3 regions of the Burkholderia crassaminum genome follow, and region 3 is predicted to be linked to each of the others. Evidence: riboswitches for the same ligand, from Rfam matches in the RefSeq annotation. Region 3 holds a riboswitch; each other region holds the start of a gene.
The links. Region 3 has a riboswitch for cobalamin ahead of ACPTTF_RS08615 (HoxN/HupN/NixA family nickel/cobalt transporter). Riboswitches for the same ligand answer to the same signal wherever they lie in the genome.

Region 1 (9,488 bases), on a different replicon from region 3:
GCCATCGTGTTCGGGCCGCTGTTCTTTCCCGGCGAAAACCGCTTCATCAGCCTGCTCGCATCGTTCGGCTCGTTCGCGGTCGGCTTCTTCGCGCGGCCGCTCGGCGGCGTGATGTTCGGCTATCTCGGCGACCGCTTCGGCCGCAAGCGCTCGCTGCTCGCGACGTTGATGCTGATGGCCGTGTCGACGGTCGCGATCGGCCTGCTGCCGACCCATGCGCAAGCCGGTGTGATCGCACCGATCCTGCTCGTGCTGATGCGGGTGCTGCAAGGCATCGCGGTCGGTGGCGAATGGGGCGGCGCGGTGCTGCTCGCCGGCGAGCATGCGCCGGAAGGCAAGCGGACCTTCTTCGCATCGTTCGCGCAGCTCGGCAGCGCGAGCGGCCTGATCCTGTCGATGCTCGCGTTCGGCGCGATCAGCACGCTGTCGAAGGAAGACATGATGAGCTGGGGCTGGCGCGTGCCGTTCCTCGCGAGTTCCGTACTGCTGATCGTCGGCTTCGTGATCCGTGCAAGCGTGTCGGAGTCGCCCGAGTTCGAGGAAATCAAGAAGAGCGGCAACATCGCGCAAAAGCCGCTGCGTGAAGCGCTCAAGTACTGGCCGCTGCTGCTGCTCGCGATCGGCGCGAACGTGTACGGCATCGCCGGCGTGTATTTCAGCAACATCTTCATGATCAGCTACGCGACGCAATTCCTGTCGCTCGACCGGTCGATGGTGCTGCATTGCATGACGATTGTCGCGGTGCTGCAGTTCGTCGTGCAGCTCGCGGCCGCGTTCCTCGCGCAGCGCTTCGGCACCACGCGCGTGCTGCTGATCACCGGCGCATGGGCCGCGATCGTCCCGTTCGTCATGCTGCCGCTCGTGCACATGGGCACGCCGCTGTCGATCACGGTCGGCGTCGGCCTCGCGACACTCGCGGAATCGGGCTATTACTCGGTGGTCGCGGGCTTCGTCAGCGGCATCTTCGTCGCACGCATCCGCTACACGGCGATCTCGATCGCCTACCAGGTGTGCGGCGCGCTCGCCGGCGGCCTCACGCCGCTGGTGGCGACCATCATCGCGCAGAACACCGCGCCGCAATGGTGGCCGCTCGCGATCCAGTACACGAGTGCCGCCGTGCTGTCGTCGCTGTGCGTGTGGCTGATCTCGCGCCGCGTCAGCATCGACGATGCCGGTGCGCCCCGCAAGCAGGACGACGCGCTGCCGCGCGGCGCGCGCACCGTGTAATACCCGCGCACCGGCGCAGGCAGCTTCACCCGCCCGCCCGGTCGTCGCAAGCAAGGGCAGCGCACCGCGCTGCCCTTTTTCATTTGCCCGTACGGAAGTACGAGCGCAAGGCAGGCATCGCGTTGCGCATGCCACCGAGCGCGCAATACGACAGGCCCGCGTTGCCCGCGTCAATGCACCTGGCTGCGCAGCGTCTTCGCGGCGGCGACCATGTTCGTCAGCGCCGGGATCACTTCCGCCCACTGGCGCGTCTTCAGGCCGCAATCCGGGTTCACCCACAGGCGCTCCGCCGGAATCCGTTCGGCCGCCTTCTTCATCAGGCCGACGATATGCGCCTGCGTCGGGATGTTCGGCGAATGGATGTCGTACACGCCCGGCCCGATTTCGTTCGGATACTTGAAGTTGTCGAACGCGTCGAGCAGCTCCATGTCCGAGCGCGACGTCTCGATCGTGATCACGTCCGCATCCATGTCGGCGATCGACGCGATGATGTCGTTGAACTCCGAATAGCACATGTGCGTGTGGATCTGCGTATCGTCCTGCACGCCGTTCGCAGTGATGCGGAACGATTCGACCGCCCAGCGCAGGTACTCGCCCCATTGCGCGCGGCGCAGCGGCAGCCCTTCGCGCAGCGCGGCCTCGTCGATCTGGATCACGCGCACGCCGGCCTTCTCGAGATCGAGTACCTCCTCGCGGATCGCAAGCGCGAGCTGGTAGCACGACACCGAGCGCGGCTGGTCATCGCGCACGAACGACCAGTTCAGGATCGTCACCGGGCCGGTCAGCATCCCCTTCATCGGCTTGTTCGTCAGCGACTGCGCATACGTGATCCATTCGACCGTCATCGCCTTCGGGCGGCTGATATCGCCGAACAGGATCGGCGGCTTCACGCAGCGCGAACCGTACGACTGCACCCAGCCGAACTGGCTGAACGCGTAGCCGTCGAGCTGTTCGCCGAAGTATTCGACCATGTCGTTGCGCTCGGCTTCGCCGTGCACCAGCACGTCGAGTTCCAGTGCTTCCTGCTCGCGCACGCTGCGTTCGATTTCAGCCTGCATCGCGGCCCGGTAGCCCGCATCGTCCAGCGCGCCGGCCTTGAACTGGCTGCGCGCGTGACGGATTTCGCCGGTCTGCGGGAACGAGCCGATCGTCGTCGTCGGGAACGCCGGCAGGTTCAGTCGCGCCGACTGCTTCGGCGCACGCTGCGTATAGGGGCTCACGCGGTTGCCGAGCTGCGCGTCGATCCGCGCGATCGCGGCCTTCACCGCCGGGTTGTTCACGCGCGGCGAGTTGCGGCGCGAATGGATCGCGGCAGCGTTCGCGGCCAGTGCATCGGCCACCTTGTCGCGGCCTTCGTTCAGCGCGGTCGCGAGCACCTTCAGCTCGTCGAGCTTCTGCAGCGTGAACGCGAGCCACGAGCGGATTTCCGCATCGAGCTTCTCCTCGCTCGCGAGATCCACCGGCACGTGCAGCAGCGAGCACGACGGTGCGACCCACAGGCGCTCGCCCAGTTGCTTCGCGAGCGGTTCGAGCCAGTCGAGCGTCGCGTTCAGGTCCGTCTTCCAGATGTTGCGACCGTTGATCGCGCCAACCGACAGCACGCGCTCGGCCGGCAGTTCGCGCACCAGCGCGTCGACTTCGTCGCGGGCGTTGATGGCATCGACATGCAGGCCGTCGACCGGCAGCGAAGCCGCGAGCGTCAGGTTGTCATGAAGCTGGCCGAAGTAGGTGGCGAGCAACAGCTTGATGCGGCGCGTTTCCAGCGCCTCATAGGCGGTGCGTAATGCCTGACGCCACTCGGCGTCGAGTTCGGTGACGAGAATCGGCTCGTCGATCTGCACCCATTCGACGCCCTGCGCGGTCAGCGTGTCGAGCAGCGCGCCGTACACGGGCAGCAGCTTCGGCAGCAGCGCGAGGCGGTCGGAATCGTCCTTCGCTTTGCCGAGCCACAGGTACGTGACGGGGCCGATGATCACCGGCTTCGCGTTCACGCCCTGCGCCTTCGCTTCAGCCAGTTGCTGCAACAGGCGCGACGGGTCGAGCGAGAAATTCGTGTCCGCGTGGAATTCCGGGACGATGTAGTGGTAGTTCGTATCGAACCACTTCGTCATTTCGCCGGCCGCGACGCCGCCGCAGCACGCCGCATGTTCTTCCGCCGACTGTGCCGAACGGCCGCGCGCGACGCGGAAATAGTTGTCGAGCGCATCGCCATGGAAATCCTGCACGCGCTTCGGCAGGTTACCGAGCGTGAAGCTCATGTCGAGCACCTGATCGTAGAACGCGAAGTCACCGATCGGGGCCAGGCCCAGGTCGCGCTGGTCGTTCCAGTGACGCTGCCGCAACTCGGCGCCGAGCGCCTTCAGCTCGTCGCGCGACGATTCGCCCTTCCAGTAGCGTTCGAGACCGAACTTGAGTTCGCGCTTCGCACCGATGCGCGGGAAACCGAGGTTGTGTGTCGTGACCATGAGCTGCCGTCCAGAAGAAGTGAAGATCCGGCAGCCATCATAGGGATTTCAAACCATGAAATAAAATGGCATTATTTCATTCATCCATTAAAGTTGCTCATGCATCTGTTACGCGAGCGATATCCATGCTGGAACGATTCCATCTCGTCGTCATTCGTGAGGTCGAGCGTCAGGGCTCGCTGACCGCGGCCGCCAATACGCTGCACCTCACGCAATCGGCACTCAGCCATACCGTCCGGAAAATCGAGCAGCAGCTCGGCACGCCGATCTGGGATCGGGAAGGTCGCGGCCTGCGGCTTACCCAGGGCGGGCAGTATCTGCTGAAGCTGGCGAACCGGCTGCTGCCGCAGTTCGAGCTCGCAGAGGAGCGGATGAAGCAGTACGCGAAGGGCGAGCGCGGCACGCTGCGCATCGGGATGGAGTGCCACCCGTGCTACCAGTGGCTGCTGAAGGTCGTGTCGCCGTACCTGTCGCGCTGGCCCGACGTCGACGTGGACGTGAAGCAGCGCTTCCAGTTCGGCGGCATCGGCGCTCTGTTCGGCTATGGCATCGACGTGCTCGTGACGCCCGATCCGCTGAACAAGCCGGGCCTGCGCTTCGACCCTGTGTTCGACTACGAGCAGGTGCTGGTGGTCGCCGACTCACACCGGTTCGCGAACGCCGACTACGTGACACCCGAGCAATTGACCGACGAGATCCTGATCACCTACCCGGTCGAGACCGACCGGCTCGACATCTACAACCAGTTCCTGACGCCGGCCGGCATCGTACCGAGGCGGCACAAGTCGATCGAGACGACCGACATCATGCTGCAGATGGTGGCGAGCGAGCGCGGCGTGGCCGCGCTGCCGAGATGGCTGGCCGACGAATACGCCGACCGGATGCCGGTCGTGCCGGTCAAGCTCGGCAAGAAGGGAATCGCGAAGCAGATCTTCCTCGGCATCCGCGAGGCGGATGCGTCGATCGACTATCTGGCCGCGTTCGTCGCGCTGGCGCGCGAATCGACCGGGAGCGCGCCGCGCATGCTGCGCTAGGCGCGCCCCGTTGCAATGCGCGTCAGGCGGCGCGCAGGCCGGTGCGTTCGCCGCGCTCGACCCATGCGCCGAACAGCAGGCCGATCGTCGTCCACATGATCACCTGCATGCCGATCGCCGCAACGCGGAACTTCCACAGCAAGGCCGCCGGGAAATCGGCCGGTAACTCGCTGATCGACGGCAGCCCGATCTGCACGGCCGCGATGATCGCGACAAACACGAGCCCGGCGACGATCGACGCGTTCCACTGGCCGAGCTTCGCCAGCAAATGGCGGCGCACGCTGACCGAGAACACCATCGTCGCGACCGAGATCGCGATCATCAGGAAGAACAGGCCAGTGCGATAGCCGATCGTGTCGGGATCGCCGACCGACGGCGGATTGGCCGGGTACTTGAGGTTCGGCACGATCACGAGCGCGACGAATGACGCCAGTGCGAGCCAGGCGGCCAGCGGCCGTGCCCGGAGGCGGCTGCCTCGCCCGTAGGCATACGCGAAGACCAGCGAGAACAGCCCGCCGAATGCCGCGCCGTAGGTCACGACGCCCGTCAGCAGACCGAGGCCGGCCTGCGTGTGGCGGCTGACCAGCTCGGGCTCCGGTGCGTCGCCCTTGGCGGCGTCGGCTTTTTCTTCGAAGGAGATTGCCTGATCGACTTGCGGTTCGCCGACGACTCTCGCGAAACCGAACGTGAGGAGGCCTGCGGCGATGCCTGCGAGCATCCCGCGCATGAGCAGCTTTCCGACCATCATGAACTCCGCGTCAGTGGCAGGGGAAGCCGAGCAGATGGCGGCCGTCGTGGACGAATTCGTGGACGTACATGCCCGGCACGAGTGACGTCGCACCTTGTTCCGCACCCACGAAATAAAGGGCGAGCAACAGGATCAGGCCGACGAACACGGCCCACGGCAACAGTTCACGGACGGGGATGGGCGCCGGCACGACCGCCGGCTTCAGCACTGCTTCGCTCATGGATGCACCTCAGGGGAATCGCGCCCCGGCAAATGTTGAATGGGTACGAAGGCAGGTCTGGCTTCCGGGATCATGGATTCCCCGGTTACAGTGGCGCGACCGCGCCGGAATTGCACCGGCTTCCGCGTTTCGTATCGGGCGAATTGTACGCGCGAACGTTCGCGTATTGAAGTAATCGCACGGTGGCGATCGCGTCCCGCCCCGGAGCCCCCGAAAACCGACATGAACATGCATGCCTCGCTGCGCCTGATCGCACACGCATCGACCCGGGCGATGCGCACCGGCACGTTTCCCGACGACGATCCGCTCGACGCGCACGGGCTCGCCGAAGCCGCGGCACTGCGCAACCGCTGGACGGACGTCGCCGGCTCGCTCGTGCTGTGCAGCCCGGCCCGCTGTGCGGTGCAGACCGCCGATGCATTCGGACTACGCGCCGACATCGACGACGCACTGCGCGACGTCGACTACCGGAACTGGCGCGGCAAGCGGCTGCACGACCTCGCGCGCGACCTGCCTGACGAATTGAGCGCGTGGATCGGCGATCCGTCCGCGTCGCCGCACGGAGGCGAATCGTTCGACGCAGCCATGCGCCGCGTCGGCGCATGGATGAACGCGCTGCAACACGGCCGCGACATCGTCGCCGTCACGCATGCGCCGATCGTTCGCGCGGCCGTCGCGCATGCGCTGCAGCTGGATCCCGACGCGGCAACCCGCATCGACGTTGCGCCGCTGTCGTGCACGACCTTCGCTGCGTCGCCGCACGGATGGAAGTTGATCGCCGACGACGATCGGCGCGACACTGCCACCTAGCCTCCTGCCGTGTTGCGTTCGCGATATCGCGCACGACGCAAGCCGACGTGCCGCGTCGTATCGCAATCGCATGGCGACGACCACCTTACGTCGCCGTAAGACATACCGTTCGCCATCCCTGCTGTCATCAAACTGACTGCTAGCCGAAGCTAGGATCAGTCGCGGTTCCCTTACGAGATACCGTCATGAATCAACCTGCTTCGTCTGCCCCGAACTCGCCGGGTTCCGTCGAGCGCACCAGACAGCTCGGCTATGCCGTCTTCCTGCTGGTGCTCGCGATCGGCGCGATCTATATCGCCACGCACCTGATCGACGATCTGTCGCCAGTGCGCGAAGGATCGCTGTTCCCGTACCTGATGCTCGGCGCCGCGTTGCTGATCGCGCTCGGCTTCGAATTCGTCAACGGTTTCCACGACACCGCGAACGCAGTGGCCACCGTGATCTATACGCACTCGCTGACGCCGAACGTCGCGGTGATCTGGTCCGGCATGTGGAACTTCCTCGGCGTGATGGTCTCGAGCGGCGCCGTCGCGTTCGGCATCCTGCAGTTGCTGCCGGTCGAGCTGATCCTGCAGGTCGGCAGCGGCGCGGGCTTCGCGATGGTGTTCGCGCTGCTGATCGCCGCGATCGTGTGGAACCTCGCGACCTGGTATTTCGGGTTGCCGTCGTCGAGCTCGCATACGCTGATCGGGTCGATCATCGGCGTCGGGCTGATGAACCAGTTGATGCACGGGCCGTCCGGCACGAGCGGCGTCGACTGGGGCCAGGCGCTCGGCGTCGGCAAGTCGCTGCTGTTCTCGCCGATCGTCGGCTTCCTGTGCGCCGCGCTGCTGCTGCTCGTGCTGAAAGCCCTCGTGCGGGTTCCGGAGTTGTACAAGGAACCGCCGAAGGATCAGCCGCCGCCGTTCTGGATTCGCTGCCTGCTGATCCTGACCTGCACGGGCGTGTCGTTCGCGCACGGTTCGAACGACGGGCAGAAAGGGATGGGCCTCATCATGCTGATCCTGATCGGTACGGTGCCGACTGCCTATGCACTGAACAAGGCCGTCACGCCGGCCGAGACGCAGACCTTCGTTGCGGTCGCAAACCAGGCAGCCACGACGTTCGGGAAGTACACGAACGGCGTCGCACCGTCTGCGAACCCGCGCGCCGACGTCGAGCTTTACGTGCAGCATCGCGAACTGACGCCGGCCGTGATCCCCGCCGTTCAGCAGTTGTCCACGTCGCTCGCGACCGCGGTTGGCGCGTCGGGCTCGATGGCGGCCGTGCCGCAACACGACATCGACAACGTGCGCAATACGATGTATCTGGTGTCCGAAGCAATCCGCCTGATCGAGAAGTCGGGTCAGCCCGCGTTCGCCGCCGACGACAAGCTCGCGATCGACAACTATCGCAAGCAGCTCGACCACGCGACCAAGTTCATTCCGACATGGGTGAAGGTTGCGGTCGCGATCGCACTGGGCCTCGGCACGATGGTCGGCTGGAAGCGGATCGTCGTGACCGTCGGCGAGAAAATCGGCAAGCAGCATCTGAAGTACGGACAGGGCGCGTCGGCCGAACTCGTCGCTATGCTGACGATCGGCGCGGCCGACGTTTACGGATTGCCCGTGTCGACGACTCACGTGCTGTCGTCAGGCGTCGCGGGCACGATGGCGGCGAACGGCTCCGGGCTGCAATGGAGCACGGTGCGCAGCCTCGTGCTGGCGTGGGTGCTGACGTTACCGGCGTCGATCGTGCTTGCCGGCGGGCTCTATTGGCTGTTCCGGTCGGTGGCGTGATTCGCGTTGCGACGGGTGGCCGGTGTGAGCCGGCCGCCTGTCGTGGAAGATTCGCCGCTCGCTTCTCTGCTTCTCTGCTTCTCCGCTTCTCCGCACTGATACGTCGCAGCCTTCGATGTGTCCGTGCGCGTCCCGTGCCCTCTCCTTTCACTTCCGAATTGAAGCGCAAGATCTGGAGCGCACCTGCGCACGAACGTCGCTAGACTGGGTTCATCGACTTTCTTCGTGGCTCCAACCGCGCACGCAATGCTTCCGAGCATTTCGCACGGTTCGGCGCCACATCGCTGACGAACCGAGGGATGCCCGTGAACATCGCCGATCTGCCACCTGCCGTCGAATCGCCGGACATCGCACAACGCCTCGACGCCATCGACTGGCCGACTGTCGGCGCCGAACTCGATCGCTATGGATGCGCGCGCGTGCCGAGCCTGATCTCGGCAAGCGAGTGCGCAGCACTCGCGTCGCTCTATCCGCGCGATGCGCTCTATCGCTCGCGCGTCGTGATGGCACGGCACGGATTCGGCCGTGGCGAATACAAGTATTTCGCGTACCCGCTGCCCGCGGTCATTGCCGAGCTGCGCGCGACGATCTACCCGCATCTCGCACCCATCGCGAATCGCTGGAACCAGGCGCTCGGAATCGACGTCCGCTATCCGAAAGACCACACGACATTCCTCGATCGCTGCCATGCGGCGGGGCAGACGCGACCGACGCCGCTGATCCTGCAATACGGTCCCGACGACTACAACTGCCTCCATCAGGATCTCTATGGCGAGCACGTGTTTCCGCTGCAGGTTGCGATCCTGCTGTCGGCGCCCGGCCGCGATTTCACGGGCGGGGAATTCATGTTGACGGAACAGCGGCCACGCATGCAATCACGAGCGGAAGTGGTGCCGCTGATGCAAGGCGACGCGGTGATCTTCGCCGTGCACGGCAGACCCGTGCAGGGGACGCGCAGCGTCTATCGCGTCAACCTGCGCCACGGCGTGAGCCGGATCCGCAGCGGCCACCGCCACACGGTCGGCATCATCTTTCATGACGCGCAGTGACGACGATCGGGATATGCACGACGCTGCCATGTCGTCCATCATACGCGCGGATCCACGCGGGAAATGCCGCGCATCTGACATGCCAATCGCGCGTGATCGATCAGGGTTCTTAGCGAACGGGTATCACCGCGCGATCAGCTCGTTCATCCGCTGTGGT
Region 2 (9,488 bases), 1.0 Mb from region 3:
CAGTTGTTGCGTGAAGCCGAGGCAGTCGCCCGTATAACCGCCGATCCGCTTCACGAAATAGCGGGCTGCCCACGCGCGCACGAGCACGAGCGCAACGCATGCGGCGACCCCCATGCGCCAGTCGGGCCAGAACAGCCAGGGCAATCCGAACAGCGCGGCGACGCACGCCGCGCGTGCCCCCATCCGTTGCGCGACCGGTTTCGCCTTGCCTTCGGGCCGCACGTAGTCGAGCGTCATCAGCAAGCTCACGGCCGCCGCGCGGCTCGCCGCGTGCGCGGCGATCATCGTCCATGCGGCACGCAGCGGCAGCATGGACGCAAGCGCCTGCCATTTCACGCCGAGCGCGATCACGAGCGCGACCGCGCCGAACGTGCCGATCCGCGAGTCGTGCATGATGCGCAGCACGTCGTCGCGCGTATAGCCGCCGCCGAACGCATCGCAACTGTCGGCCAGGCCGTCCTCGTGAAAGGCACCCGTTGCGAGCAGCGTGGCGGCCATCGACAGCCCGACCGCGATCGACACGGGCAACGCGCGCAGCGCGACCAGATACACGAGCGCGCCCCACGCGCCGACGCATGCGCCGACGAGCGGGAAATAACGCGCGGCCTGGTCGAGATCGCCGGCCGCGTAGCCGATCGTGCGCGGCACGGGCACGCGCGTGAAGTAGCCGAGTGCGACGAAGAAGTAGCGCAGTTCGGCTCGCACGCCGCGCGCGCGATCAGGCGTCACGATTGTCGACACCCGCGGATTCGAAGCTCGCCATTTCCGTGAGGAACGCAGCAGCCGCACGCACGAGCGGCAGCGCAAGCGCCGCGCCGGTGCCTTCGCCGAGCCGCAGGTCGAGCGCGAGCAGCGGCTTCGCGCCGAAATGCTCGAGCATGCGCCGGTGCCCGGCCTCGTGCGACGTATGCGAGAACACGCAGTAGTCGCGCACGCCGGGCGCGATGCGCTCGGCGACGAGCAGCGCGGCCGTCGCGATGAAACCGTCGACGAGGATCGTCATCCGCTCGCTCGCGGCCGCGAGATACGCGCCCGTCATCATCGCGATCTCGAAGCCGCCGAACGTCGCGAGCACGTCGAGCGGTGCAATCGCGTGCGAGTGCTTGACGAGCGCACGGCCGAGCACCGCGCGCTTGTGCGCGAGGCCCTGGTCGTCGAGGCCCGTGCCGCGCCCGACGCAGGCGTCGATCGGCACGCTGAGCAGGCGGCTCATCAGGCACGCGGCCGACGACGTGTTCGCGATCCCCATCTCGCCGAAGCCGATCGTGTTCGTGCCGAGCGACCGATGCAGGCGCACGCGCGCCGCGCCGGCCGCGAGCGCCGTCATCGCCTCGTCGCGCGTCATCGCCGGCTCCGCCGCGAAGTTGCGCGTCCCGCGCGCGACCGGCAGCGACACCAGCCGGTCGGACAGCGGCAGCGGCGACGCGACGCCCGCATCGACGATCTCGAGCGTGCTCTGCGCGACGCCCGAGAACGCGTTGATTGCCGCGCCGCCGGCGAGGAAGTTCGCGACCATCTGCGCGGTCACCGCTTGCGGATAAGGACTCACGCCCTCGGCGGCAATCCCGTGATCGCCGGCAAACACGATCGTCACGGGACGCTGCACGACCGGCCGCTCGGTGTGCTGGATCAAGCCGATCTGCAGCGCGATCGCCTCGAGCTGGCCGAGGCTGCCGGGCGGCTTGGTCTTGTGGTCGATTACGTGCTGCAGGCGCTTGCGCAGCGCGTCGTCGAGCGGCGCGATCGCGGGCGGGAAGTGGGTCGGGGTCGTCATCAAGGAGCCGTGTCGTTGGCGCGGCGGTATGCGCCGCGCATCGGAAAAGGAAACGTCATTGTCGCTCGGGCCACGCCGGCAGCAGCGCATCGCGGCCGTTCTCGCGGATCAGCACGAGCGGATAACCGAACGCATCGCTGGCGCGCTCGGGCGTCAGCACGTCATGCACGGGGCCGGCCCACGCGTGGCCGCGGCCGTCGAGCAACAGCGCATGCGTCGCGAAACGCCGCGCGAGATTCAGATCATGGCACGAGAACAGCACCGTGCGCGGGCCCGCGTCGAGCCACGCGGCCAGCGCGGTCAGGCAATCGATCTGGTGATGCAGGTCGAGGTGCGCGAGCGGTTCGTCGAGCAGCATCAACGGCGCGTCCTGGCACAGCGTCGCGGCCAGCGCGACTCGCTGCCGCTCGCCGCCCGACAACGACAGCACGTCGCGCGACGCAAGCGCAGCCAGGTCGAAGGTCGCCAGCGCGTCGCGCGCGGCCGCGCGGTCGCCGTCTCGCTCCCAGCCCCAGCCGCCGAGATACGGAAAGCGGTTGAGCAGCACCGTGTCGAACACGGTCGCGCTGAATGCGTCGTGCAGTTGCTGCGGCATCAGCGCGCGGCGCTGCGCGAGCGGCGCCGGCTGCCACGCGGCGAGCGGCCGGCCATCGATCTCGACTCGTCCGCCGGCCGGCGTCTGCAACCCCGCGAGCGTCGCGAGCAGCGTCGTCTTGCCCGCACCGTTCGGCCCCGCGATGCACCAGATCTCGCCCGGGCGGAACGCCTGCGTGAAGCCGTCGAGCAGCGTGCGCGCGCCGGCCTTCAGCGTCAGGTCGACGGCCGCGTAGCGCATCTCGCCGCCGGTGGCGTGCAATGCGGCATGGGTCATCGCATCGGCCTCCTGAGCAACATCCACAGGAACACCGGCACGCCGATCAACGCAGTCATCACGCCGACCGGCAACTGCGCGGGCGCGATCGCGGTGCGTGCGAGCAGGTCAGCCGCCATCACGCCGCCGCCGCCCGCGAGCATCGCGGCCGGCAGCAGCATCCGCTGGTCGTTGCCGAAGGCAAGCCGCAGCGCATGGGGCACGACGAGGCCGACGAAGCCGATCGTGCCGGCCGTCGTCACCGCGGCCGCGGCGGCCAGCGACGCGACGAGATAGATCCGCACACGCAGGCGCGCAACGGGCACGCCGAGCGCAAGCGCCGTCGCATCGCCGCGCAGCAGCACGTTCAGTTGCGGCGCGGCCGGCAGTGCGATGCATGCGGCCAGCAGCAGCGCACCCCACGCGAACCATGGCGCGGTCACGCCGTTCAGGTCGCCGGTCAGCCAGAAGATGATCCCGCGCAGCCGTGCATCGGGCGCGAGCGACAGCAACAGCGTGACGAGCGCGCCCCACCCGGCCGCGATCACGACACCCGTGAGCAGCAGCCGCGGCGACGCGTCGCGCGACTCGCCGCGCCACAGCTCGCGGCGCGCGAGGCCGAGCACGAGCGCGACCGACACGAGCGAGCCCGCGAACGCCGACGCATCGACGAGCCACCACGCGCCGCCCGCGATCATCGCGACAAGCGCGAAACCGGCCGCACCGCCGGACACACCGAGCACGTACGGGTCGGCAAGCGGGTTGCGCAGCAACACCTGCAACAGTGCGCCGGCCAGCGCGAGCAGCGCGCCGCACGCGAAGCCCGCGAGTGCGCGCGGCAAACGCAGCGTGCGAACGATATCGGAAAACAATGTGTCGCCGCCATGCGGCACGAGCGACGCGAGCGCCTGCCACGGCGACATCGGCACGCTGCCGATCGACAGCGACGCGACGAACAGCAACGCGACCACGGCGGCCAGCGCGGCCCAGATCGCCGCGGCGCGCGCGGCGCTCATGCGGCCCTCCGCGCGACGGACGACGCTGCGCGCATCGGCGCGCTACTGCTGCCGGCCGGGTGCGACATCGGCACAGTGCGACGTGTTGCAGGCATCCCCAAGCTCGTGATCCTTGTCGGTCAGGTGGTCGACGTGCGCGGCGGCCTTCGGCGCTCGCCTCGTTCGCAAACGTCACCAAGATGGCAGAAATCGGCGCCGACGACGATTGGGGTCGGCATCGAAGATCCATCCCGTGAAGCATTGCGCACCCTGCTTCCCCGCAGGCCGCGCGTCACGAAGCCCGTGCGGGCTTCCCGCCTCGGCCGGTATCCGGGCTGGCGGCGGTCCGGCTCGCCTTCCCGCGCGAAAACGCGCAGTGGCCCGCGCCCGCCTGCGGTAACCGCATGCGAAACGCGCCCGAGCCGGCCTGCGTCATGCGACGCGGCCGCTTACCGTTGCGGGGGCAGCGCAGGTTGGCGGCTTCCTGGCGGAGCCCACGCCCTGCTTCCCGTTTAACCGCGCGTTCCACGCGCGAGCACCGAGGCGGCGCCAGTTTAGGAGCCGCTCGCACGAGCGTCAAGGAAGCGTCCGGGCACGCACGGGACGCGCTGATTCGCGGCAAGAAGCAGGGGTGTTACGACTGGAAACGTTACAGATGTCGGTTTGCGCGTTATTCCGCGCTAAAATGCTGGGTCTTTAGAGGACGCAGCAAATGCTCAACGAACTCGAAACCTTATCTCAAAATATTGGCCGTCTGATTTCGCTGAACAAGCGCTATCACTCGGAACGGCTCGCGCTCGAGGAGCAAGTCGCGCAATTGCGCGCGGACGCGGACACAGTCCGCGCGGAACTCGCGCAACTGCGCGACGAACGCAATGCGCTCGCAGCCGAGCGCGACACACTGTCGGCAAAGATCGACGACGCCCAGGTGAAGCTGAACGCGATTCTCGAAAAGCTGCCGCGCTCGAAAAGTGCGGAGCAAGCCGACAACCAGCTCGACCTGCTGGATGGGCAGGCGCGTACGGATGGCGATGACGCGGCCAGCCACGGAGAACATGCATGAGCACCAAGCAGATCGAAGTCTCGATTCTCGGTCAGCCCTATCGGCTCGCCTGTTCGGCCGAGACCGAAGCGGCGCTGCTCGAAGCGGTCGCGCGTGTCGACGCCGAAATGTCGAAAATCCGCTCGAACAGCTCGGTACGCGGCACCGATCGCATCGCCGTGATGGCGGCGCTGTCGCTCGCTTCCGAATTGCTGCGGCTGCAAACGAGCGTGCGGCACGGTGAAGCATTTCCGGCGGAGGAAATCCGTCGTACAATGCACCAGATGAACGAACAGCTCGGCGCGGTGCTCGCACAGCACGAGACGCAGTAACGTTTTAATCGATACGTCGATTCCCCTTGATCTCGGCGATCAACGGTGGTCAAATTGGCGCATCGATTCACAGTTCAGTCAGCTTCCCTGCCTGGTTCGCCAAGGTCATATATTCCTTGAACCAATGCCATGTGCACGGTTGCGGAAATTTGTAGCACGGGCGCGCGCGTCACTCTGTCTGATGTACCCGAAGTGCTGCTAACTGCGACCAATTCTGAACCTCAGGTTCAGGATGCCGGCCTAGCGGCCAAGGCGGGGGCCTATCCAACGGCATCGGGCGAAGCCCGATGCCGTTTTCTTTTGTAGCAGCCTCTTTCTGCGTCGATCACGATCCATGCAATACTGGCTGATGAAGTCCGAACCGGACGAAGCAAGCATCGACGATCTCGCCAACGCACCGCAGCGCTCGCTGCCGTGGACGGGCGTGCGCAATTATCAGGCGCGCAATTTCATGCGCGACACGATGAAGATCGGCGACGGCGTGCTGTTCTATCACTCGAGCTGCCCCGAGCCGGGCATCGCGGGCCTCGCCGAAGTGTCGTCGACGCCCTACCCCGATCCCACGCAGTTCGATCCGAAAAGCCCCTATTACGATTCGAAGTCGAGCCAGGAAGCGCCGCGCTGGCTGCTCGTCGACGTGCGCTACGTGAAAAAATCACCGCTCGTGCCGCTTGCCGCGCTGCGCGAACACGACGAACTCGCCGACATGCGCGTGCTCGCACGTGGCAACCGGCTGTCGATCACGCCCGTCACGCGCGCCGAATGGAAGTTCATCACCGAAAAGCTGATGAAGTAGGCGCACGCCAAAGGTCAAATCTGGTCAGTACGTGCCGCCGCCACGGAACTCGCGGCACTTTCGCGCGGCCTAAGCAACCGCTGTCGGCTCGATCGAGCCGGCTGTCGTTTTTTCGTCGCGCGGTACGCCCGCGTCGTGCACGCGCGATCCGCGTGCACGCCCTCGCACAAGGAGTCCAACAATGACCAAGAAATCCGCACTCGCGCTGTCGCTCGCCCTTGCCGCCGCCGTTCCCGTCGCGCTGACGCTCGCGTCGCCCGCCGCGCACGCGCAAACCGCGAACCCGCACTTTCCGGAGCCGGCAGGCGTGCTGTCGCTGTCGTCACAGGCCAGCGCCGACGTGCCGCAGGACATCATCCACATCACGCTGTTCTACGAGCAGCAGGCCAAGGATCCGGGCAGCCTCACCGCGCAATTGAACCAGCGCGCCGACGCAGCGCTGTCGCAGGCGAAGGGCGTATCGGGCGTCACGGCACACACGGGCGCATTCTCCGTCTATCCGAGCACCGATCGCGACGGCAAGATCTCCGCATGGCGCGGCCGCACCGAGGTCGCGCTCGAATCGCGCGATTTCGCCGCGGCGTCGAAGCTGGCCGGCCAGTTGTCGAACCTGATGCAGGTCGCGAACGTCGAGTTCTCGCTGTCGCCCGAAGCGCAGCGCGCAGCCGAGCAGAAGCTGACGACCGAGGCAATCAAGTCGTTCCGCGCCCGTGCGGACGAAGCCGCGAAGGCATTCGGTTACAACAGCTACACGATCCGCGACGTGAACGTCGGCGGCGGCCGCAACGTGCAGCCGTACCCGCGCATGATGGCGATGGCCGCGGCGCCGATGGACAGCGCAAAGATGAGCGCACCGATCGCGGTCGAAGGCGGCAAGGCCACCGTGTCGGTCACCGTCAACGGCTCCGTGCAGATGAAGTAACGCGCGGCGCGCGGCAGTCCGAAATGAAAAACGCCGGCCCTCGGGCCGGCGTTTTTCATTTCCCTGCGTGTGCCGATGCACGCGCCGATCGCACGTGCATCGGCATCGCATCACGCAGCGGCATTCGCCGCGCGACGGCGATACGCCCAGACCATCAACGCGATACCCGCGAGGATCATCGGCAGCGACAGCCATTGCCCCATCGACAGGCCGAGCGCGAGCAGGCCGAGGAAGTCGTCGGGTTCGCGTGCGAACTCGACCGTGAAGCGTGCGAGGCCATACCCGATCAGGAACAGCGCGGACACGGCGCCCATCGGCCGCGACTTGCGCGAGAAGAAGAACAGCGCGAAGAACAGCACGATGCCTTCGAGCGCGATTTCATAGAGCTGCGAAGGATGGCGCGGCAGCATCTGGTATTGCATGAACACGTCGGCGAGATGCCACTTCTCGACGAGCTCCGGATGCTTCGGCAACCATGCCGCATCGTCGCGCATCGCACCCGGGAACAGCATTGCCCACGGTGCGGACGGATCGGTCACGCGGCCCCACAGTTCGCCGTTGATGAAGTTGCCGAGCCGCCCGGCCGCGAGCCCCGTCGGCACCATCGGCGCGACGAAATCGGTGACTTGCAGCCAGTGGCGCTTGCGCTGCCACGCGAACAGCACCATCGCGAGCGTCACGCCGAGGAAGCCGCCGTGAAACGACATGCCGCCTTCCCACACCTTGAACACGTCGAGCGGATGCGAGAGGTAGAAATCGGCCTTGTAGAACAGCACATAGCCGAGCCGGCCGCCGAGCACGGTGCCGAGCACGCCGTAGAACATCATGTCGTCGATGTCCTTCGCGGTCCAGCCTTGCGCCGCGACGTGCGGCAGCTTCAGGCGGATCCGGCCGACGACGATCGCCGCGATGAAGCCGACGAGATACATGAGGCCGTACCAGCGCACGGCCAGCGGCCCGAGATGGATCGCAACGGGGTCGAAATTCGGGTGAATGATCATGGGTTAGCGAAGAAGTTTTCGAATGCGGTACGGCCGTCGCAAACGCGCAGCACCGCGCGTTGGACGGCACCGGCGCAGCATCGTTCACGTCACGTGGCGAGACCCTGCGCGCGCACGACGTCGATGAAGCCGGCCAGCACGGGGCTCACGTCACCGGTACGCCACACGAGGCCCGTCTCGACGACCGGCGCGTGACCGGCGAGCGGCCGGTAGACCACGCCGGTGCGCCGCAGGTTACGCAGCGATTGCGGCACCAGTGCGACGCCCATGCCGGCCGACACGAGGCTGACGATCGTCTGCATCTGGATCGCCTCCTGGCCGATGCGCGGGGTTTCCCCCGCCGCGCCGTAGCAGCCCGTAATGATGTCATAAAAGCCGGGCGCCAAACGACGCGGAAAGATCACGAGCGGCAACGCGGCGACCTCCGCGAGATGGACGGGCTCGTCTTCAGGCGCGTCGCTCGCAGCCGCCGGCATCGCCACCACCAGCGGCTCGCGCACGACGGGCAGGTACGACAGCCCGGCCGCGTGGCGCGGCGGCACGGGCGGAATGACGAGCCCCGCGTCGATGCGGCCGGCGACGAGTTCGTCGATCTGCACGTCGCTCGTCGCCTCCGCGAGTTGCAGGCGCACCTGCGGGTAGCGCGCGCCGAACGCACGCAGCAGCGAAGGCAACAGCCCGTAATCGGCGGTCGACACGAACGCGAGCGACAGCGAGCCGGCCTCGCCGCGCGCGAGCCGTCGCGCAAGCGGCGGCAACGCATCGGCCGACGCAAGCAGCCGGCGCACATCGGGCAACAGCGCAGCCCCGACCGCCGTCAGCGCCACCGAGCGCTTGGTGCGCACGAACAACGCGACGCCGAGCGCGTCCTCGAGCGCGCGGATCGCCTGTGACAGCGGCGGTTGCGTCATCGACAGGCGTTCGGCCGCGCGGCCGAAATGGCGCTCGTCGGCGACGGTCGCGAAATAGCGCCACTGGCGCAGGTCGGGAGTCGGATCGGCCATGCCTCTCTCATTCGTAAAACGACTTAATAAGCGACAAATAATATATTGGACATCCCAATCCGGAAACTCCATTCTTGATTGATCCGAACCGGCGCGCCGCTCACCGGCGTAGCCCAGACAACGATGGAGTCCCCCATGGCTTACAACCGTCGCTCGAAGCACATCACGCAAGGCGTGGCCCGATCGCCGAATCGCTCGATGTATTACGCACTCGGCTACCAGAAGGACGATTTCGACAAGCCGATGGTCGGCATCGCGAACGGCCATTCGACGATCACGCCGTGCAATTCGGGCCTGCAGCGCCTGTCGGACGCGGCCGTCGCGGCCGTGAAGGCAGCCGGCGCGAACCCGCAGATCTTCGGCACGCCGACGATTTCGGACGGCATGTCGATGGGCACCGAAGGCATGAAGTACTCGCTCGTGTCGCGCGAGGTGATCGCCGACTGCATCGAGACCTGCGTGCAGGGGCAATGGATGGACGGCGTGGTCGTCGTCGGCGGCTGCGACAAGAACATGCCGGGCGGGATGATCGCGCTCGCGCGCCTGAACGTGCCGGGCATCTACGTGTACGGCGGCACGATCCGCCCCGGTAACTGGAAAGGCCGGGACCTGACGATCGTCTCGTCGTTCGAGGCGGTCGGCGAATTCACCGCGGGCCGGATGTCGCAGGAGGATTTCGAAGGGGTCGAGCAGAACGCATGCCCGACGTCGGGTTCGTGCGGCGGGATGTACACCGCGAACACGATGAGTTCGTCGTTCGAGGCGCTCGGGA
Region 3 (9,488 bases):
AGAACCTCGACTGCGCACCGAGCGCGTCGAGCAGCGCGAGATTCGCCGGATAGATGAACGAGAACGCCGCGTCGCGCGCCACCGCGATCCGCTTGCCGGCGAGCGCACGCGGCAGCGGCGCCGCGGCGTCCGGTTCCGCGAACGCGACGGCGGGTGGCAATTCAGCGAGCGCCGTCTGCGCGAGCACGTCGGCCGCGCGATCGAGCCGGGCGTCGAGATCGTCGATATCGGCCGGCTGGTGCAGGCCGAGATGCCGCTCCGGCAGCGCGATGCCCGCATCGGCCGGCACATGCCCGAGCCAGCGCAGGTCGTCGGGCAGCGCCTGTTGCAGCAGCTCCGCGTGCCGGGCCGAGCCGACGCGATTGGCCAGCACGCCGTGAAACGGCAACCCCGGCCGGAACCGGGCGAGCCCGAACGCGATCGCCGCGAACGTCTGCGCCATCGCCTTCGCGGAAATCACCGCGACGACCGGCACGCCGAACGCAGCCGCGAGATCGGCACTGCTCGGCGTGCCGTCGAACAGCCCCATCACGCCTTCGATCAGGATCAGGTCGGCCTCGCGCGCGGCATCGGCAAGCAGCGCGCGGCAGCCGGCCTCGCCGACCATCCCGAGGTCGAGCGCATGCACGGGGGCGCCGCTCGCGCGTTCGAGCAGCATCGGATCGAGAAAGTCGGGCCCGGTCTTGAACACGCGCACACGGCGGCCGAGCCGGCGGTGCAGCCGCGCGAGGCCGGCCGTCACCGACGTCTTGCCCTGGCCCGACGCGGGCGCACTGACGAACAGCGCGGGGCAGGCGGGCATGCTCAGAACTCCACGCCGCGCTGCGCCTTCACGCCTTGCTCCTTGTACGGATGCTTGACGAGCCGCATTTCGGTGACGAGGTCGGCCGCATCGATCAGCGCATCGGGCGCATGCCGCCCGGTCACGACGACGTGGACCGAATCGGGACGCGCGACAAGCGTCGCGAGCACTTCGTCGAGCGGCAGGTATTCGTACTTCAGCACGGTGTTCAGCTCGTCGAGGATCACCATCCGGTAGTCGCCACTTTCGATCATCCGGCGCGCCTCGTCCCAACCCTTGCGCGCGGTCGCGATGTCGGCGTCGCGGTTCTGCGTGTTCCACGTATAGCCGTCGCCCATCGTCACGAAATCGCATTCGGCAACCGCGCCGAGGAAGTCGCGCTCGGACGTGTGCAGCGCGCCCTTGATGAACTGCACGACACCGAGCCGCATGCCGTGGCCGAGCACGCGCACGGCCATGCCGAACGCGGCGGTGCTCTTGCCCTTGCCGTTGCCGGTGTTGACGATCAGCAGGCCCTTTTCGTTGGTGGCGGCGGCCTGCTTCTTCTCGTGGCCCGCGCGGCGGCGTTCGGTCATCCGTTGATGGGATTCGGTGTCGGTTTTCATCGGATTGATCCTGTCGAAAGAAAGCGAAACAAAGGGTTCAGAGCGGGCCGGCAAGTGCGACCGTCACACCGTCCCGGATGGATTTGGGGCCCAGCAGCCGGCCGTGCGGCGCCGCGAGCTGCGCGCACGGCTCGGCCACGCCCGCGACGCCGAAGCGGGCGAGCGCGGCACCCGACGGACCGCTCGCGGCCAGTTCGGGGCGGCTCGCGAGTTGTGCCGCGTCGAACGCGACGAGCGGCCAGCCGCGTCTCGCGCACAGCGTGCGCAGCGCGCGGGCACGCGCCTTGTCGGCGAGCGTGGCGACGAGCGCCGGTTCGGCAGCCGGGTACAGCCTCAGCGCCGCGCGGATCGCGGCATCGAGCTGCGCGGCCGTCACGCCCGCGCGGAAACCGACACCGAGCGCGACGCGCATCATGCGCCGCTGCCGAGTGCGGCACGTACCGCGGGATCGTTGGCGAACGCGGCGACGCGGCCAATGACGAAGATGGCCGGCGAACCGATGCCGGTCGCGCCGACGTGTTCGACGAGCGTGTCGAGCGTCGCGAGCACGTGCCGTTGTCCGGGGCGCGTCGCATTCTCGATCGCCGCGCACGGCGTGTCGCCAGGCAGGCCGCCTTCGCGCAGCGCGGCTGCAATTGCGTCGAGCCGGCGGATCCCCATATAGATGACGATCGTCATGTGCGTGGCGGCGAGCGCACGCCAGTCGGGTTCGTCGGCGCCCGCGCCGTGGCCCGTGACGAAGATCACGCCCTGCGCATCGCCGCGCTGCGTGACCGGGATGCCGAGCGCGGCCGGCGCGGCGATGCCGGCCGTGACGCCGCTCACGACCTCGACTTGAAATCCCGCCGCGCCGAGCGCGGCCAGCTCTTCGCCGCCGCGGCCGAACACGAACGGATCGCCGCCCTTGAGCCGCGCGACGCTGCGGCCCGCGCGCAGATGCGCGAGCATCGCCGCGACGATCGCATCCTGCGGCGTCGATGCATGACCGCCGCGCTTGCCGACGTGCTCGATGTGCGCGTCGGCACGCGCATGGCGCAGCACGTCGGGGTTCACGAGATCGTCGACGAGCAGCACGTCGGCCGCGCCGATCGCGTGGACGGCCTTGAGCGTCAGCAGGTCGGCGTCGCCGGGGCCGGCGCCGATGAGCCAGGCCCGGCTCATCGGGCGCGGCACGGCGCGCACCGTGTCGAAACAGGGGAATAGGGCAGGCGGGCGGCACGGCGGCGGCCAGCAGACAGGTCACGCATGACGGATCGAACGAAGCCCGCGCGGACGCGGGCGGAATGCGCACCTCATCCGTCCCCCGCGGATCGGGCGTTCGGCGAGCATCGGGCTCGCCCCTTGCGTCGGCCGGTATCCGGGCTGGCCGCCGGCCAGGCCGCAGCCTTCCCGCCCGGTTAGAAGGGCAGTGGCATCGTGGGCGGCATGGGCGCGTGCGCGGGGAAGCGCGTCGCGCGGGCGGCGTACCGTTGCGGGGACAGCACAGGCCGGGCGGTAATCCGCCTCCTGTTTCCCGTTTAACTGCATGCGCGGAATGCGCATGCGAGCACCGAACGCGGCGCTACGATAGCACAGCGATCCGCCCGCGCGAACCCGCTTCGCCGATGCCGGAAGCGGCCTCCGGCGTGGCGCGGCGGCCATGCAAGACGCCGTTCGGCGGGTCGCGCCGCCTTGACGCTCCCGCCCCCGGCGCCTACACTCGCACGCGTTTTGGTGCTCGCGCGTGCCCTCCGGCGTGCGCAGTTAAACGGGAAACAGGGAGCCTGCCTGCGTCGCAGTCGAGCCAACCTGTGCTGCCCCCGCAACGGTAAGCGAACGCATCGTGCCCGCCGCGATGCAACGCCGCTTCGCCGCATGCCGCCTGCATGCGGACGACCGCCACTGGATGCCCTGCGTATCCGGGAAGGCGAAGCGGCGTGTTCGTCAGCCCGGATACCGGCCTAAACGTTGGGGTTCAGCGCCGCGGGGAAGCGGCGCATCGTCCACGGCCGCAGCGTGCCCGACACCCGAGCGTTTCCCGATCCCCGTCGTCCGGCCGCCTGCGCGAATGCGCATGACCCGGTGCGACGAAGGGCCGGACCGCGCGGGGCCGCGCAGCGACGGCCGTGTTGGCATGCTTCATGTCGACCGTTCGCAAAGGAGCGTCATGCTCGATTCGCTGTTCCGCCTGTTCAACGACAGTCCGTCCGGGCTGCGCGGCAAGATCGTCGCGATCTATGCGCTACTGATCGCCTTCAACGCAGGCGCGTGGATCTGGGCGTTCGCCGCCTTCCACGGCCAGCCCGTGCTGCTCGGCACCGCACTGCTCGCGTACGTGTTCGGGCTGCGTCATGCGGTCGACGCCGACCACATCGCGGCCATCGACAACGTCACGCGCAAGCTGATGCAGGAGGGGCGCAGCCCGCTCGGCGCGGGCCTGTTCTTCTCGCTCGGCCATTCGACGGTCGTGATCGTGATGTCGGTCGTGGTGACGCTCACGGCCGCGTCGCTCGCGCGCTTCGAGAGCCTGAAAGCGTGGGGCGGCGTGATCAGCACGAGCGTGTCGGCGTTCTTCCTGCTGGTGCTCGCGATCGCGAACCTGCTGATCCTGGTTTCCGTCTACCGGACGTTTCGCGCCGCGCGGCGCGGCGAGCCGATCGTCGACGCCGATCTCGACCTGCTGCTGAACCAGCGCGGCGTGCTCGCGCGCCTGTTCCGTCCGCTGTTCCGGCTGGTGTCGCGCAGCTGGCACCTGTATCCGGTCGGGTTCCTGTTCGGCTTCGGCTTCGACACGGCGACCGAGATCGCGCTGTTCGGCATCTCGGCGGCGCAGGTGCAGGGCGGTCTGTCGTTCTGGTCCGTGATGGCGCTGCCGATACTGTTCACCGCCGGCATGACGCTCGTCGACACGACCGACGGCATCCTGATGATGGGCGCGTATCGCTGGGCGTACGTGCGGCCGATCCGCAAGATCTACTACAACATGACGATCACCTTCGTGTCGGTGCTGGTCGCCGCGCTGATCGGCGGCATCGAGGTGCTCGCGCTGCTCGCGGACAAGCTGTCGCTGCAGGGCCCGGTGTGGGACTTCGCGTCGATGGTGGCGTCGCACTTCGGCGTGCTCGGCTATGTCGTGATCGGCCTGTTCCTCGCGTGCTGGCTCGTGTCGGCCCTGATCTACCGGTTAAAACGCTACGACGAGATCGACGTGACGATCTCGGCCTGACTCTTCCTTACGACCCTGGATATTCCATGACCCTACGCAAGCTTCCCGTCACGATCGTCACGGGCTTTCTCGGCAGCGGCAAGACGACGCTGATGCGCCACATCCTGCAGCACGCCGAAGGCCGCCGCATCGCGGTGATCGTCAACGAATTCGGCGAACTCGGTATCGACGGCGAAATCCTCAAGGGCTGCGGCATCGGCTGCGAGGATGCCGACGGCGCGCAGGGCGAAGCGTCGGGCCAGCTCTACGAGCTCGCGAACGGCTGCCTGTGCTGCACCGTGCAGGAAGAGTTCTATCCGGTGATGGAAGCGCTCGTCGAGCGCCGCGCGGACATCGACCACGTGCTGATCGAGACGTCCGGCCTCGCGCTGCCGAAGCCGCTCGTGCAGGCATTCAACTGGCCGACGATCCGCAACAGCTTCACGGTCGACGCGGTCGTGACCGTCGTCGACGGGCCGGCTGCCGCCAGCGGCCAGTTCGCGGAGAACCCGCAGGCCGTCGAGGCGCAGCGCCGCGCCGATCCGAACCTCGACCACGAATCGCCGCTGCACGAGCTGTTCGCCGATCAACTGTCGTCCGCCGATCTCGTGATCGTGAACAAGGCCGATCTCGTCGGCGACGCGGAATTCGCGCAGATCGAAACCGCGATCCGCGACGAGATCCCGCCGCAGGTGAAGATCGTGCGCGCGACGCGCGGTGAACTCGATCTCGCGATGCTGCTCGGTCTCGAATCGGCATCGGAAGAAACGATCCACCTGCGTCACGACCATCACGGCTCGGCCGACGACGGCGATCACGATCACCATCACGACGATTTCGACTCGGTGGTCGTGTCGGGCGACGCCGGCACGCGCGAAGCGACGATCGCCGCGCTGCAGCGGGTCGTCGAAGCGCACACGATCTACCGCGCGAAGGGCTTCGCTGCGCTGCCGGGCGCGCCGATGCGGCTCGTGATCCAGGGCGTCGGCCGCCGCTTCGACAGCTATTTCGACCGTCGCTGGCAGGACGGCGAAACGCGCGCGAGCCGCTTCGTGCTGATCGGCGAAGACCTCGACGCGGCCGCGCTGCAACGCGCGTTCGACGCCGCGTGCGCGGCCGAGCCGCAACAGGCGTAACGCACGATGCATCTGCTGCGCACCACGCCAGGCGGCTTCGTCGACGATACGCAGGGTGTTGTCCGGATCGACCAGCAACCGGCCGACATCGTGATCCTGAGCTCGGCCGACACGACGCTGTCGCTGCTCGCAAGCGTCGTGCCGCAACTGCCGGCCGGCTTCCCGAGCGTGCGGCTCGCGAACGTCACGTTCCTGCGCCAGCCGGCGTCGGTCGATTTCTACGTCGACGACGTGTTGCAACACGCGAAGTCGGTCGTGATCGATCATCTCGGCGGCGAGGCGTACTGGCCGTACGGGATCGAGCAGGCCGTGTCGCTCGCGTCGAAGCGCGCCCAGCAGCTCGCGATGTTCTCGGGCGACCTGCAGGAGGACCCGAACCTCGTCGCGAAGAGCACCGTCGCGCCCGGCCTGTGCCGGCTGTGGTGGCGCTACCTGCGTGAAGGCGGCGTGCACAATGCCGAGGCGCTGCTGCGCAGCATTGCATTCCACACACTCGGGTTCGGCGAGGAACCCGAACCGCCGCGCCCGCTGCCGGCCGCCGCGCTGTATCACCCGGCGCGCGACCGCGCGAGCGTCGACGACTGGCGGCCGCGCTGGACGCCCGGTGCGCCCGTCGTCGCGATCCTGTTCTATCGCGCGCACTGGCAGGCCGCGAACACGGCCGTGTTCGACGCGCTGGCCGATGCGCTCGTGCGGGAAGGGTTGAATCCGCTGCCGATCGCGGTGACGTCGCTGAAGGATGCGGTGAGCCGCGAGGTCATCACGCAGCTCTGCGACATGCACGACGTCGCGCTCGTGCTGAACACGACCGCGTTCGCGGCCGGCTCGATCGACAGCCCCGAACACGACGTGCTCGCCGGCGACGCGCCGGTATTGCAGGTGATCCTGTCCGGCGGCAATCGCGACGCATGGGTGGCCGACAACCAGGGCCTGCATGCGCGTGACATCGCGATGCACATCGCGCTTCCCGAAGTCGACGGACGGATCGTCACGCGCGCGGTGAGTTTCAAGGGGCTCGCGTACCGCTGCCCGCACACCGAGGTCGATGTCGTGCGCTACCAGCCGGACGCCGAGCGGATCGCGTTCGTCGCGGCGCTCGCGCGCGGCTGGTGCCGGCTGCGCACGCTCGACAATGGCGAGAAGCGCGTCGCGCTGATTCTCGCGAACTATCCGCAAAGCGAAGGGCGGATCGGCAACGGCGTCGGGCTCGACACACCGGCGTCCGCGCTGCGCGTGCTCGCGGCGCTGCGCGACGCGGGCTACGCGGTGGCCGACCTGCCGCCCGACGGCGACGCGCTGATCGCGCGACTCACCGAAGGCGTGACCAACGACGCGGCCGTGCATGCGCTGCGCCCCGCGTTCCAGAGTTTCGCGCTGGCAGACTACGTCGCGCATTTCGCGCGGTTGCCGGCGGCCGTGCGCGACGCGCTGAACGAACGCTGGGGCCCGCCCGAAGCCGATCCGACGCTGCGGCAAGGGCGTTTCACGATCGCCGGCTGGCGCGCGGGCAACGTGTTCGTCGGCATCCAGCCGTCTCGCTCACGCGGCGAGAATGACTACGCGAGCTACCATGACGCGGATCTCGTGCCGCCGCACGCGTATCTCGCGTTCTATTTCTGGCTGCGCGATGCGTATCGCATCGACGCCGTCATCCACCTCGGCAAGCACGGCAACCTCGAATGGCTGCCGGGCAAGAGCGTCGCGCTGTCCGACGCGTGCTGGCCCGACCTGTCGCTCGGGCCGCTGCCGCACCTGTATCCGTTCATCGTCAACGATCCGGGCGAGGGCAGCCAGGCGAAGCGCCGCGCGCAGGCCGTGATCATCGATCACCTGATGCCGCCGCTCACGCGCGCGGAAAACTACGGCCCGCTGCAGGATCTCGAGCGGCAGGTCGACGAATACTACGAAGCGCTGATGGTCGACGCGCGGCGCGCGAAGCTGCTGCGCAAGACGATCCTCGCGACGATCGCCGAGCATCGTCTGCACGACGAACTGAGCGTGTCGCCGCCGCGTGATACGGGCGACGAGGATGCGCTGCTCACGCGCGTCGACGCGTGGCTGTGCGAACTGAAGGAAGCGCAGATTCGCGACGGGCTGCACGTGTTCGGCATGTCGCCGGCCGATCGCCAGCGACGCGACACGCTGCTCGCGCTCGCGCGCTTTCCGGTCGGCGACGGCAAGGGCGCACGCGCGGGGCTGATCGGCGCGCTCGCGCGCGATCTCGCGCTCGGCGACGACTTCGATCCGCTCGCGGCCGACTGGGCCGCGCCGTGGGTCGGCCCGCGCCCGGCGATCCTGCAGGCGCTCGACGCATCGCCGTGGCGCCATGCGGGCGATACGCGCGAGCGGCTCGAACGGCTCGCACAGCAATGGCTGGACGAGCTGTGTGCGGCCGATGGCGGCAACACCGGCGCCGACGCGATACCGTCCGGCGACTGGCCGCATACGCTCGCGGTGATCGAGCGCGTCCGCGCGACGCTGCTGCCCTCGCTCGACGCGTGCGGCGGCGAGGAAATGCGCCAGCTCTTGCGCGGGCTCGACGGCCGCTTCGTGCCGCCGGGGCCGAGCGGTTCGCCGTCGCGCGGCCGCCCCGACGTGCTGCCGACCGGCCGCAACTTCTACTCGGTCGACACGCGTGCGGTGCCGACGCAGGCCGCGTGGTCGCTCGGCCTGAAATCCGCGCAGCAGCTGATCGAGCGCCATCTGCAGGATCACGGCGACTATCCGCGCGCGATCGGCCTGTCGGTATGGGGCACGGCGACGATGCGCACGGGCGGCGACGACATCGCGCAGGCATTCGCGCTGCTCGGCGTACGACCGAAATGGGCGCATGGCAGCCACCGGGTAACCGACTTCGAGATCCTGCCGATCGAGATCTTCGACCGGCCGCGCATCGACGTGACGCTGCGTGTGTCGGGCTTCTTCCGCGACGCGTTCCCGAACCTGATGCACCTGTTCGACGCGGCCGTGCAGGCGGTGGCCGCGCTCGACGAGCCCGAGGAGCTGAACCCGATCCGCGCACGCATCGAGCGCGAACGCACGAAATGGCTCGCGCAGGGCGTGGCACCGGACGAAGCGCGGCGCCGCGCCGGCTGGCGCGTGTTCGGCGCGCGGCCGGGCAGCTATGGCGCGGGCCTGCAGGACCTGATCGACCAGCGCCGCTGGCAGACCGACGCCGATCTCGCGGAGGCATACCGCCAGTGGGGCGGCCATGCGTATGCGCAGAACAGCGCGGGCGAGCTCGCGACCGACGTGTTCGGCGAGCGGCTCGCGACGATCGACGTCGTCGTGCAGAACCAGGACAGCCGCGAGCACGACATCCTCGATTCGAACGACTACTACCAGTTCCAGGGCGGGATGACCGCCGCGGTGCGGCACCTGTCGGGGCAGCAGCCGAGCATCTACCACGGCGACCATGCGAACCCGGTCGCGCCGAAGATGCGCACGCTGCGCGAGGAAATCGCGCGCGTGATCCGCTCGCGCGTCGTCAACCCGAAATGGCTCGACGGCGTGAAGCGTCACGGTTACAAGGGCGCGGCCGAGCTGGCCGCGACCGTCGACTACCTGTACGGCTATGACGCGACCGCGCGCGTGCTGTCCGACCACCAGTACGCGCTCGTCGCCGACGCGTACCTGTTCGACGACGCCACCCGCGCATTCCTCGAACGGCACAACCCGAAGGCGCTGCACGGCATCTGCGAACGTTTCGTCGAAGCGATGCAGCGCGGCCTGTGGCAGCAGCCGGGCGACTATCGCGAACG

Region 1: another riboswitch for cobalamin. It lies ahead of ACPTTF_RS18920 (CbtB domain-containing protein); the one in region 3 lies ahead of ACPTTF_RS08615 (HoxN/HupN/NixA family nickel/cobalt transporter).
Region 2: another riboswitch for cobalamin. It lies ahead of ACPTTF_RS13295 (FecCD family ABC transporter permease); the one in region 3 lies ahead of ACPTTF_RS08615 (HoxN/HupN/NixA family nickel/cobalt transporter).

What each region holds. Positions count from the first base shown of each region.
Region 1 covers NZ_OZ183800.1:385,527-395,014, reverse strand. Annotated here, with positions in the region: gene ACPTTF_RS18940 (MFS transporter) at 1-1,227, shown strand, start outside; gene metE (5-methyltetrahydropteroyltriglutamate--homocysteine S-methyltransferase) at 1,398-3,692, opposite strand; gene ACPTTF_RS18930 (LysR family transcriptional regulator) at 3,818-4,726, shown strand; gene ACPTTF_RS18925 (CbtA family protein) at 4,749-5,471, opposite strand; gene ACPTTF_RS18920 (CbtB domain-containing protein) at 5,485-5,694, opposite strand; cobalamin riboswitch at 5,728-5,866, opposite strand; gene ACPTTF_RS18915 (histidine phosphatase family protein) at 5,917-6,504, shown strand; gene ACPTTF_RS18910 (inorganic phosphate transporter) at 6,690-8,282, shown strand; gene ACPTTF_RS18905 (2OG-Fe(II) oxygenase) at 8,588-9,331, shown strand.
Region 2 covers NZ_OZ183799.1:2,875,408-2,884,895, forward strand. Annotated here, with positions in the region: gene ACPTTF_RS13280 (adenosylcobinamide-GDP ribazoletransferase) at 1-729, opposite strand, end outside; gene cobT (nicotinate-nucleotide--dimethylbenzimidazole phosphoribosyltransferase) at 719-1,774, opposite strand; gene ACPTTF_RS13290 (ABC transporter ATP-binding protein) at 1,830-2,645, opposite strand; gene ACPTTF_RS13295 (FecCD family ABC transporter permease) at 2,642-3,640, opposite strand; cobalamin riboswitch at 3,924-4,177, opposite strand; gene ACPTTF_RS13300 (ATPase) at 4,332-4,682, shown strand; gene ACPTTF_RS13305 (cell division protein ZapA) at 4,679-4,993, shown strand; RNA gene ssrS (6S RNA) at 5,075-5,256, shown strand; gene ACPTTF_RS13315 (EVE domain-containing protein) at 5,328-5,789, shown strand; gene ACPTTF_RS13320 (SIMPL domain-containing protein) at 5,971-6,711, shown strand; gene lgt (prolipoprotein diacylglyceryl transferase) at 6,822-7,712, opposite strand; gene ACPTTF_RS13330 (LysR substrate-binding domain-containing protein) at 7,802-8,716, opposite strand; gene ilvD (dihydroxy-acid dehydratase) at 8,852-9,488, shown strand, end outside.
Region 3 covers NZ_OZ183799.1:1,876,467-1,885,954, forward strand. Annotated here, with positions in the region: gene ACPTTF_RS08595 (cobyrinate a,c-diamide synthase) at 1-802, opposite strand, end outside; gene cobO (cob(I)yrinic acid a,c-diamide adenosyltransferase) at 805-1,407, opposite strand; gene ACPTTF_RS08605 (cobalamin biosynthesis protein) at 1,445-1,822, opposite strand; gene cobA (uroporphyrinogen-III C-methyltransferase) at 1,819-2,568, opposite strand; cobalamin riboswitch at 2,739-2,977, opposite strand; cobalamin riboswitch at 3,102-3,365, shown strand; gene ACPTTF_RS08615 (HoxN/HupN/NixA family nickel/cobalt transporter) at 3,554-4,612, shown strand; gene cobW (cobalamin biosynthesis protein CobW) at 4,639-5,727, shown strand; gene cobN (cobaltochelatase subunit CobN) at 5,734-9,488, shown strand, end outside.